Regions from separate parts of the Herbaspirillum sp. BH-1 genome, predicted to be linked through region 2. Evidence: predicted binding sites of a transcription regulator. Region 2 holds the regulator's gene; the other holds the start of a gene.
What was found. The regulator HrcA, encoded in region 2, represses chaperone genes, less so after heat shock. The targets are predictions, from matches to a motif close to TTAGCACTCNNNNNNNNNGAGTGCTAA.
Positions count from the first base shown of each region.

Region 1: the regulator HrcA is predicted to act here: its motif matches at 1,769-1,795, upstream of rpoH (RNA polymerase sigma factor RpoH).

Region 1 covers NZ_PKOI01000013.1:109,250-114,164, reverse strand. Annotated here, with positions in the region: gene HBH1_RS17240 (cell division ATP-binding protein FtsE) at 1-490, shown strand, start outside; gene ftsX (permease-like cell division protein FtsX) at 487-1,410, shown strand; gene rpoH (RNA polymerase sigma factor RpoH) at 1,945-2,844, shown strand; gene HBH1_RS17225 (SCO family protein) at 2,944-3,534, opposite strand; gene cyoE (heme o synthase) at 3,539-4,432, opposite strand; gene HBH1_RS17215 (COX15/CtaA family protein) at 4,429-4,915, opposite strand, start outside.
Region 2 covers NZ_PKOI01000002.1:159,183-164,097, forward strand. Annotated here, with positions in the region: gene HBH1_RS03915 (ExbD/TolR family protein) at 1-57, opposite strand, end outside; gene HBH1_RS03920 (MotA/TolQ/ExbB proton channel family protein) at 74-772, opposite strand; gene dapB (4-hydroxy-tetrahydrodipicolinate reductase) at 933-1,739, opposite strand; gene HBH1_RS03930 (outer membrane protein assembly factor BamE) at 1,780-2,328, opposite strand; gene fur (ferric iron uptake transcriptional regulator) at 2,539-2,964, shown strand; gene hrcA (heat-inducible transcriptional repressor HrcA) at 3,085-4,113, opposite strand; gene HBH1_RS03945 (HAD family hydrolase) at 4,192-4,908, opposite strand.

The DNA of each region.
Region 1 (4,915 bases), on a different contig from region 2:
CATCAAGGCTTCCGGCCTGCCCTACCTGCGCCGCAATCTGGGGTTGATCTTCCAGCAGCAGAAGCTGCTGCTGGACCGCAACCTGCTGGCCAACGTGATGCTGCCGCTGATCGTCACCGGTTCCTCGCGCCAGGACGCCGAAAAGCGCGCCCGCGCCGCGCTGGACAAGGTGGACCTGCTGGGCAAGGCCATGTGCGAACCGCTGGAACTGTCCGGTGGCGAGCAGCAGCGGGTGGCCATTGCACGGGCCATCGTCAACCGTCCGCAGATCATCCTGGCCGACGAACCGACGGCCAACCTGGACCGCGCCAATGCCAACAAGGTGCTGGCGGCCCTGAAATCCTTCCATGGCGTGGGCGTGACCTGCCTGATCTCGACCCATGATGAGCAATTCCTGACCGGTGCCGACCGCATCGTCTACCTGGACCGTGGCCGCATTGTCGATGGCTGGCACAACGGCGTGGCCAATCCGGTGGAGGTATCGCCATGAACTGGTTGAGACAGCATTTCGCCGCCATTGCCGACGCCTTGCGCCACCTGCTGCGCTCGCCGGGCAACTTCGTGCTCAACGTGCTGGTGGTCTCGATTGCGCTGGCGCTGCCCTTCGCGGGCCTGTCGGCGCTGGAAAACGTGCGCCCGATCTCGGACCAGATGTCGGTGGAGCCGGAAATCAGCATCTTCATGAAACCCGAGGCCAGCCGCGATGCTGCACTGGCAGTGGGCAAGACCATCAACCAGGTGTTGAAGGACGGCAACACCAACGGCAAGGTCGAGTTCATCCCGCGCGAAAAGGCCTTCGATGCCTTGAAGAGCAAGACCGGCCTGGCCGATGTGCTCAATACCCTGGGCAGCAATCCGCTGCCGGACAGCTTCGTGGTGCGCCTGCCGGGCTTCGAGAACGCCATGAATGCCGGCCGCGTCGATGACATCGCGCAGCAGCTGAAGAAGCAGGCCGGCGTGGATACGGTGCAGATCGACTCGGAATGGGTCAAGCGGCTGGCGGCGTTGCTGCGCATCCTGCGGCTGGTGCTGCTGTTCCTCGGCATCACGCTGGGTGCGGTGGTGGTGGCGGTGGTGTTCAATACGATCCGCCTGCAGGTGATGACGCAGCGCGACGAGATCGAGGTGTCGCGCCTGTTCGGGGCGACCAATTCCTTCATCTACCGGCCCTTCTATTACACCGGCGCCCTGCTGGGCGGATGCGCCGGACTGGTTGCGCTGGGGCTGGTGGTGGCGGCACAGCAACCGCTCAATGCGGCCATCCTCGATTTCGCGCACCTGTATGCGTCGGAATTCCAGCTGGCCCTGCCCAGCCCCATGGCCATCGCCCTGCTGCTGGCGGTGAGCGCCCTGCTGGGCCTGTTCGGGGCGATGCTGTCGGTGCATCGGCAGCTGGCCCGCAAGGCTTGAGGCTGTTCCTGGCCCCTCCAGATCGAAGCCCGCAGCAGCGGGCTTCGGCTTTTCTGGCATCGGAAACGTCGGTGGAACTCCTCGCCCTGCAATAATTCCAAGTCTCGTACGTCTTCCCAAGGGTGCTCGCCGGCCTTGCCGGCAAGGCGGCACTTCTGTCTGTGCTCCCTTTTTTGCCCTGGCGTCTGCCTCTTTCCAGCCCCGTGGCGCGCTGCAAAAATTGTTACAAGTTTCTCGCCTGCTTTTGACCCGCATCGCAACTTTTGTCGCCCAAAGGCGACTAATATGAAGGGGAAATAATGCAATCAGGGACTGACCAGCAATAGTCGTCGGCTATCAACGCTTCCCAATCATGCTATTAGCACTCTGGGGTGACGAGTGCTAGAATACCTTATCGAATTGCTCCAGTTTTATGTGAGCACTGCAACAAACCGAGACGATGCGCGCCCGCTGCGCATCTGCCGCGCCAAGCCACCGGCGCCGGCCCCCAAGCTTACCGCTTCATACTGTTTCCGCTAGGAACGAGGAGAATCCATGAAAACTGCGTCTGCACAAACTGCACTCATGCCTGCCGAGTCCAATGCACTCGCGCTGGGTTTTTCCGGCAGCCTGGGCAATATCGACGCGTATATTTCCGCAGTGAACCGCCTGCCCATGCTGACCCACGAGGAAGAAATCAAGCTGGCCCGCGACCTGCGCGAAAAGAATGACCTGGGCGCCGCCCAGAAGATGGTGTTGTCGCACCTGCGCCTGGTCGTCTCGATCGCCCGTGGTTACCTGGGCTATGGCCTGCCGCACGCCGACCTGATCCAGGAAGGCAACATCGGCCTGATGAAGGCGGTCAAGCGTTTCGATCCGGCGCAGAACGTGCGTCTGGTGTCCTACGCCATGCACTGGATCAAGGCCGAGATCCACGAGTACATCCTCAAGAACTGGCGTCTGGTGAAGGTTGCTACCACCAAGGCCCAGCGCAAGCTGTTCTTCAACCTGCGCAGCCACAAGGAAGGTCTGGACGCGATGACCCCGGCCCAGGTCGAGGCGCTGGCCAAGACCCTGGACGTCAAGCGCGAAGAAGTGATCGAGATGGAAACCCGTCTGTCCGGTCGCGATATTGCCCTGGAGTCGCCCACCGATGATGAAGATGACAAGTTCGCACCCATCGCCTACCTGTCCTCTGACAATTCGGAACCGACCCGTGTGATCGAGGCCAAGCAGTACGATCGCCTGCAATCGGAAGGTCTGGAAGCCGCACTGTCCAAGCTGGATGACCGCTCGCGCCGTATCGTCGAAGCCCGCTGGCTGGCCAATGACGATGGTTCGGGTGCCACCCTGCATGAGCTGGCTGATGAGTTCGGTGTATCGGCCGAACGTATTCGCCAGATCGAAGCGGTCGCATTGAAGAAGATGAAGACGGCGCTGCAGGCCTATTCCTGAGCCGGCTGATCCGGCTGATCCGACTGATCCGTATCGCAGCAACAAGAAAGGCGCCCTCGGGCGCCTTTCTTTTTTCCAGCTCTGGATGAGCTCTGCGGCTCAGTTCAACAGCAGCTTGATGTCATGCGTTAGGGTCTGCGGTCCCTGGCCGTGCTTGACGAACAGGCGGATGTGGCCCTGGGTATCGAACACATAGCTGCCGGCCGTGTGGTCCATGGTGTAGCTGCCGGGCTGCTTGCCCGGTACCTTCTGGTAGAACACCTTGAATTCCTTGGCGACCTTCTCGGTCTGCGGCAGGTCACCGCGCAGGCCCAGGAAACGCTTGTCGAAGGCTGGCACGTATTGCGACAGCACTTCCTGCGTATCGCGCTCGGGATCGACGGTGACGAAGAGCACTTGCACCTTGTCCGCATCCGGCCCCAGTTCCTTCATGACATTGGCCATCTCGATCATGGTGGTCGGGCAGACGTCCGGGCATTGGGTGTAGCCGAAGAACATGACCACCACCTTGCCCTTGAAATCGGCCAGGGTGCGCGGCTTGCCGTTGTGGTCGGTCAGGGCGAAGTCTTTGGCGTAGTCCAGGCCGGTGACATCGGTATTGTTGAACTTCAGCTCAGGCTTGGACGGGCCGCAGGCCGCCAGCAGCGTTGCGCAGCCGGCCAGCAGCAGTGCCGAGAAAAATCTTTTCATGGGCTCAGAAACCGCGGAACAGGAAATAGTGATCCACCAGCAGCACCGCGAACAGGATGGACAGGTAGACGATGGAATAGGCGAAGGCCTTGCGCGCGATCAGGTCGGTGTAGCGGCGATAGATCTGCCAGGAATACCAGAAGAAGATCGCGCCCAGCACGACCGCCGTGGCCAGATAGATCAGGCCGCTCATGCCGATGGCGAAGGGCAGCAGGCTCACGGCGAAGAGCGCGATGGTGTACATCAGGATGTGCAACTTGGTCACATCCATGCCGTGCGTGATGGGCAACATGGGCAGGCCAGACTTGGCGTAGTCGTCACGGCGGTACATGGCCAGCGCCCAGAAGTGGGGTGGCGTCCAGATGAAGATGATCATCACCAGCACCCAGGCCTGCATCGGTACGTCGTTGGCGATCGCAGCCCAGCCCAGGGCGGGTGGCATGGCGCCGGCCAGGCCGCCGATGACGATGTTCTGCGAGGTGGCGGGCTTGAGGATGATGGTGTAGATGATGGCGTAGCCGACGAAGGTGGCGAAGGTCAGCCACATGGTCAGCGGATTGACCAGGTTGTACAGCACCCACATGCCCAGGCCGCCGAGTACGCCAGAGAACACCAGCGTCTGCGGCACCGTGATTTCGCCGCGCGCCAGTGGCCGGCGGGCGGTGCGGGCCATGCGCGAATCGATCTCGCGCTCGACCAGGCAGTTGATGGCGAAGGCGGCCCCGGCCAGGAGCCAGATGCCGACCGTCCCGAAGATGACCTTGTGCCAATCCGGCAGATCAGGCGTGGAGAGGAACATGCCGATCACGGCACAGAACACGGCCAGCTGCGTCACACGCGGCTTGGTCAGTGCCCAGTACTGGGCGATGCGGTTGGGTTGGGCGGTCAGTGTGGTCATGGCGTGACGGGCCGGGCGGATGCTGGTGGAGCAGCGACGGCCAGGCCGGAGGGTGCGTAACGGACCTTGTAGTTTAACATGACCATGAGGATGACCAGCAGCGCCGCGCCGCCGTTATGGACCACGGCAATGGCCAGCGGCCAGTTCAGATAGATGGTCGCCAGACCGGTACAGAGCTGCAAACCCAGCACGATCAGCATCCAGCGGGCGGTCTTGCGCAAGCCCTCGTCACGCAGGGCGCGGTGTGCCAGCCATACAACATACAAGATCACGACAAAGGCAAAACTGCGGTGCACCCAGTGGATCGCGGTCAGCGCTTCGACCGGCAGGTAGTCGCCGGCCGAGGTCATACCGAGGTGGCGCCACAGGGTAAAGCCGTGCTCGAAGTCCATCTGCGGTACCAGCTGGCCATTGCAGAGCGGGAAATCGGAACAGGCCAGCGCTGCATAGTTGGTACTGACCCAGCCCCCCAGCGCGATCTGC
Region 2 (4,915 bases):
GTTGATGTCGGCCATCGGGGCCGAGTTCTGGTTGTCGTTGAATCCGCCGAAACTCATGATGGGCTCCCGGGTGTCATGGCTTGCGCATGCCGCCGACGCGTTCGCCGGTGGTGAGATAGGCGTGCAGGTCGTGGGCGAAGCCGTCGAGTTCGGCCAGCACCACGCGGTTGATGCGGGTGAAGGCGTTGTAGGCCAGCACCGCCGGAATCGCCACCAGCAGGCCCAGCGCAGTCATGATCAGGGCCTCGCCGACGGGGCCGGCGACCTTGTCGATCTGTACCGTACCGCTGGCCGAGACCGCCACCAGCGCGTGATAGATGCCCCAGACGGTGCCGAACAGGCCGACGAAGGGGGCGGTGGAGCCCACCGACGCCAGCAGGGTCAGGCCGCGTTCCAGACGGGCCGAGACGCGGTTGATTTCGCGGCGCAGGGTGCGGGTGATCAGTTCGCCGGGGTCGGTGGCGGCATTCAGCGAGGGCGTGCCTTGCTGGCGGGTGCCGATGTCGGCGGCTTCGGCGGCGCGCTCGGCCATGGGGCTGTAGATCTGCTCGCTGTCGAGGCGCTGCATGGCACCGGTGGCGTCGGCCAGGGTGGGGGCCTGCCAGAACTGTTCCAGCGCGTTGCTACCCCGGCGGATGCGCCAGGCGGCCCAGGCCTTGGAGAGGATGTAGTACCAGCTGGCGATCGACATGATCAGCAGCAGATAGGCGACGGAGTGGGAAACGGCATCGCCTTGCGCCCAGTAGTGGGCAAATCCAACGTTCGGTTCCATATTGCGTTCTTTCGGGAAAGCGCCGCGCCAGCGCGGCGATGGGTCAATCGGAAGCAATCAAGGGGGGCTGTCGCTTGGAGCGGCCTGCCCCAAAAAAATTCGCTGCCGGACCTGGTGGGGCGCGGCAGCGTCGGGCATTTCCTGTGGTTCCGGGCCAGGCTTACTTGAAGCCCAGCACGTCCTGCATGTCGTACAGACCGCTCTCCTTGCCGGCCAGGAAGCGCGCGGCGCGCAGGCTGCCCATGGCGTACGAGACGCGGCTGGACGACTTGTGCGCAATCTCGATGCGTTCGCCGATGCCGGCGAACAGCACGGTGTGCTCGCCGATGATGTCACCACCGCGCACGGTGGCAAAGCCGATGGAGGACGGATCGCGCTCGCCGGTGACGCCTTCGCGGGCGTAGACGGCGACGTCGTCGAGATTCTTGCCCAGCGCGTCGGCGATGACTTCACCCATCTTCAGGGCGGTGCCGGAGGGGGCGTCCACCTTGTGGCGATGGTGCGCTTCGATGATCTCGATGTCGTAGCCGTGCGAGAAGTTCTTGGCGGCCAGTTCCAGCAGCTTGAGGGTCACGTTGACGCCCACGCTCATGTTCGGAGCGGCCATGACGGCGGTCTTTTTGGCGAATTCGGCGATGGCGGTCTTGCCCTCGGCGTCGAAGCCGGTGGTGCCGATGACGACCTTCACGCCATGCGCAGCGCAGAACTCCAGGTGCTTCAGCGTGCCTTCAGGACGGGTGAAATCGATCAGCACGTCGGCACCGGCCAGGCCACGGGCCAGGTCGGATTCGATGAGCACGCCGGTGGTCTTGCCCAGGAACAGGCCGGCATCGGTGCCGATGGCCGGTGCGCTGGGGGTGTCAAGGGCGCCGGAGAGCTTGAGGTCGTCGGCGTTGAGGATGGCTTCGATCAGCATGCGGCCCATGCGCCCGGAGGCGCCGGCGACTGCGATATTCAGTACTGTCATGGGAAACTCGGAATGACGGATGACGGGAGACGGGTATTGCTTACTTGCCTGTGGCCGAGGAGGGCGCCACGGGAGAGGCCGGTTTGATTTCGCTGTCGGCCTTGTCCTTGTCGGCGCCGAAACTGGCCTTGGCGCCGACCTTGGAGTCGGTGATCAGGGTCAGGTATTCGCTCTCGGTGGGCAGGTTCTCGCCGCCTTCGACGTGATCCAGCAGGTCATCCTTGAAGAAGACCGAGACCCGGCTGGTCATGATTTCGCCATTGCCCTTGGCCAGGCGGAAATCGTAATCCCAGCGATTGGCGTGGAACATGTCGGTCAGCAGCGGGGTGCCCAGCACGAAGCGCACCTGGTCGCGGGTCAGGCCGGGGCGCAACTGGGCCACCATTTCCTTGGAGACGAAATTGCCTTGCTGGATGTCGATGCGGTAGGGCTTGAGGAAGCCGAACAGGCTGTTGCTCTTGCCGGTTACCTTCACGCCCGAGGTGTCGGTCGGGGCCGCCTGCTCGGGCGACTTGGTCGAGGAACAGCCCGCCAGCAGGGCCAGGACCGCGACGACGCCGATTGCGGCGGTTTGATGACGGGACTTCATTCGGGAAAGCATGCGCATAAAGTTTTCAACCGGGTTGAGCCATGAGCCTAAAGCGCTATATGATAAGCTAGAACTTACTTCTTAAATAGGCATGAGTGCGTTCCGGACGCAAAAGGCTGCCCCACCAGCCCGGCCGGAGCGGTCCCCAGGCCCTCCCAGCGGACCAGCGCGCCTGTTTGAGACCAGTAAAAACCGGGAACCCACTCTACCATGCCGAACAATCCATCCGAACTGAAGGCCAGCGGCCTGAAGGCCACCCTGCCACGCCTGAAGATCCTGGAAATCTTCCAGAACACCTCCGTGCGCCACCTGAGCGCCGAAGACGTCTACAAACAGTTGCTCTCCGACAATCTGGACGTGGGCCTGGCCACCGTCTACCGCGTGCTGACGCAGTTCGAGCAGGCCGGCCTGCTCCAGCGCAACCACTTCGAAACCGGCAAGGCGGTCTTCGAATTGAACGAAGGCTCGCACCACGACCACCTGGTCTGCCTGGACTGCGGCAAGGTCGAGGAATTCTTCGATGCCGAGATCGAGAAGCGCCAGCTCAAGATTGCCCAGGAACACGGTTTCGAAATCGCCGACCACGCCCTGGCGTTGTACGGACATTGCAAGAACTGCAAGAAGCTGAAGAAATAAACCAGGGGCCTTGCTTGCGGATATTTACGCAGGCAATCCTTTGCAAAGAAGATGAAAAAGCCACGTGATGTCCCACGTGGCTTTTTTCGTTGGCTCCGTCGGCGGAAGCCGTATCCGTCTTCAGTGCTGGCTCAGCGCGCTGGAGAGCAGCTTGGCGGTGATGTCGACGATGGGGATGACGCGTTCGTAGGCCATGCGGGTGGGGCCGATCACGCCCAGGGTGCCGACGATGCGTCCGTTGACTTCGTAGGGGGCGGTGACGATGCTCATGTCGTCCATCGGTACCAGTTGCGATTCGCCGCCGATGAAGATCTGCACGCCCGTGGCCTTGCTGGACACATCCAGCAACTGCAGCAGGCCGGTCTTCTGCTCGAACATGTCGAACAGGCGGCGCAGGGAATTCATGTTGGAGGACAGGTCGCTCACCGACAGCAGGTTACGCTCGCCGGAGATGACCACGTTGTTGTCGGCTTCCTCGCTCATGGCGTCGCTGCCGGCTTCCACGGCGGCCTGCATGAGCACGGTCATGTCGTCGCGCAACTGGCGCAGCTCGCCCTGCAGGCGCAGCCGCACCTGGTCGAAGGACTGGCCGGCGTAATGCTGGTTGATGTAGTTGGCGGCCTGGACCAGTTGGCTGGGGGTGTAATCGACCTCGGTGAGCAGCATGCGATTCTGCACATCGCCACCCTGATCCACGATCACCAGCAGGATGCGCTTTTCCGACAGCCGCAGGAATTCGATCTGCTGGAACGCCGATTCACGCTTGGGCGTCATCACGACGCCGGCAAACTGCGATAGCGACGACAGCACCTGGGCGGCGTTGGTGATGATCTTCTGCGGCGAGGTGTTGTGCTGCAGGCGAGCCTGCAGGCGGCCTTCCAGCGCGCTTTCGTCGATCGCCTCGACCGTCAGGAGGGTATCGACGAACATGCGGTAGCCGCGCGGCGTCGGCACCCGGCCGGCCGAGGTGTGCGGGCTGGCGACGAAGCCCATCTCTTCCAGATCGGCCATGATGTTGCGGATGGTCGCTGGTGACAGTTCCAGGCCGGACAGTTTCGACAGGGCGCGCGAGCCCACCGGCTGGCCGTCGGCGATGTACCGTTCGACCAGTGCCTTCAGGAGTGTGCGGGCGCGGTTATCGAGTTGCATGGTGCATATTCTAGCGGCTTATGATGCAAAGAGTGACAGCGACGTGACGGCGGAGGTGAATTGGCGCCAGCCGGCGCTTCAGGCCTGCGCCGCCAGCCAGTCGTGCAGCTCGTGCAGATCGCGGCAGATGGCATCGGGGTAGATGCCATCGGGCAGCGTCCGCGCAAAGCGGTTCATCCACACCGCGCGCAGGCCCGCCTGCTGTGCGCCCTGCACATCCAGCAGGGGATCGTCGCCGACATAGACCGTGGCGCCTGGCGCCACCTGCAGCGCTTCGCAGGCGGCGTGGAAGATCGCCGGATCGGGCTTGGCGCGACCGAAGCGGTGGGCCGCGATGGAGACGCCGAAGTGCCCGGCCAGGCCGATGCGTTCGAGGTCGGCGAAGCCATTGGAGACCGAGCCCAGCGTCAGTTTGTCTTTCAGGCGCAGCAGTGCCGGTTCCACATCGTCGAACAGCGCGACCGTGCTGCGTGCTTCGGAGAACAGGGCCATGGCCGGATCGACCAGGGTCAGGTCCACATCGTGTTCGCGGAAGACCTCGGTCAAGGCGGTGTGGCGCAGCTTCCAGAGGTCGATGCGGTAGATCGGATCGGTCTGCATCAGGGCCATGCGGCGCTCGCGCAGACTGGCCACGGTATGCGCGGCAGCCACGGCCGGTGCGTGCTGGCGCAGCCAGTCGTAGAGCAGGCCTTCGGCGCGCACCAGCACCGGCTCGATGGCCCAGAGGGTGTCGTCGAGGTCGAACAGGACCGCTTCGATAGGCGGGGGAGGCAGGGTGGAAGCGCTTGGTTTCATTACAATG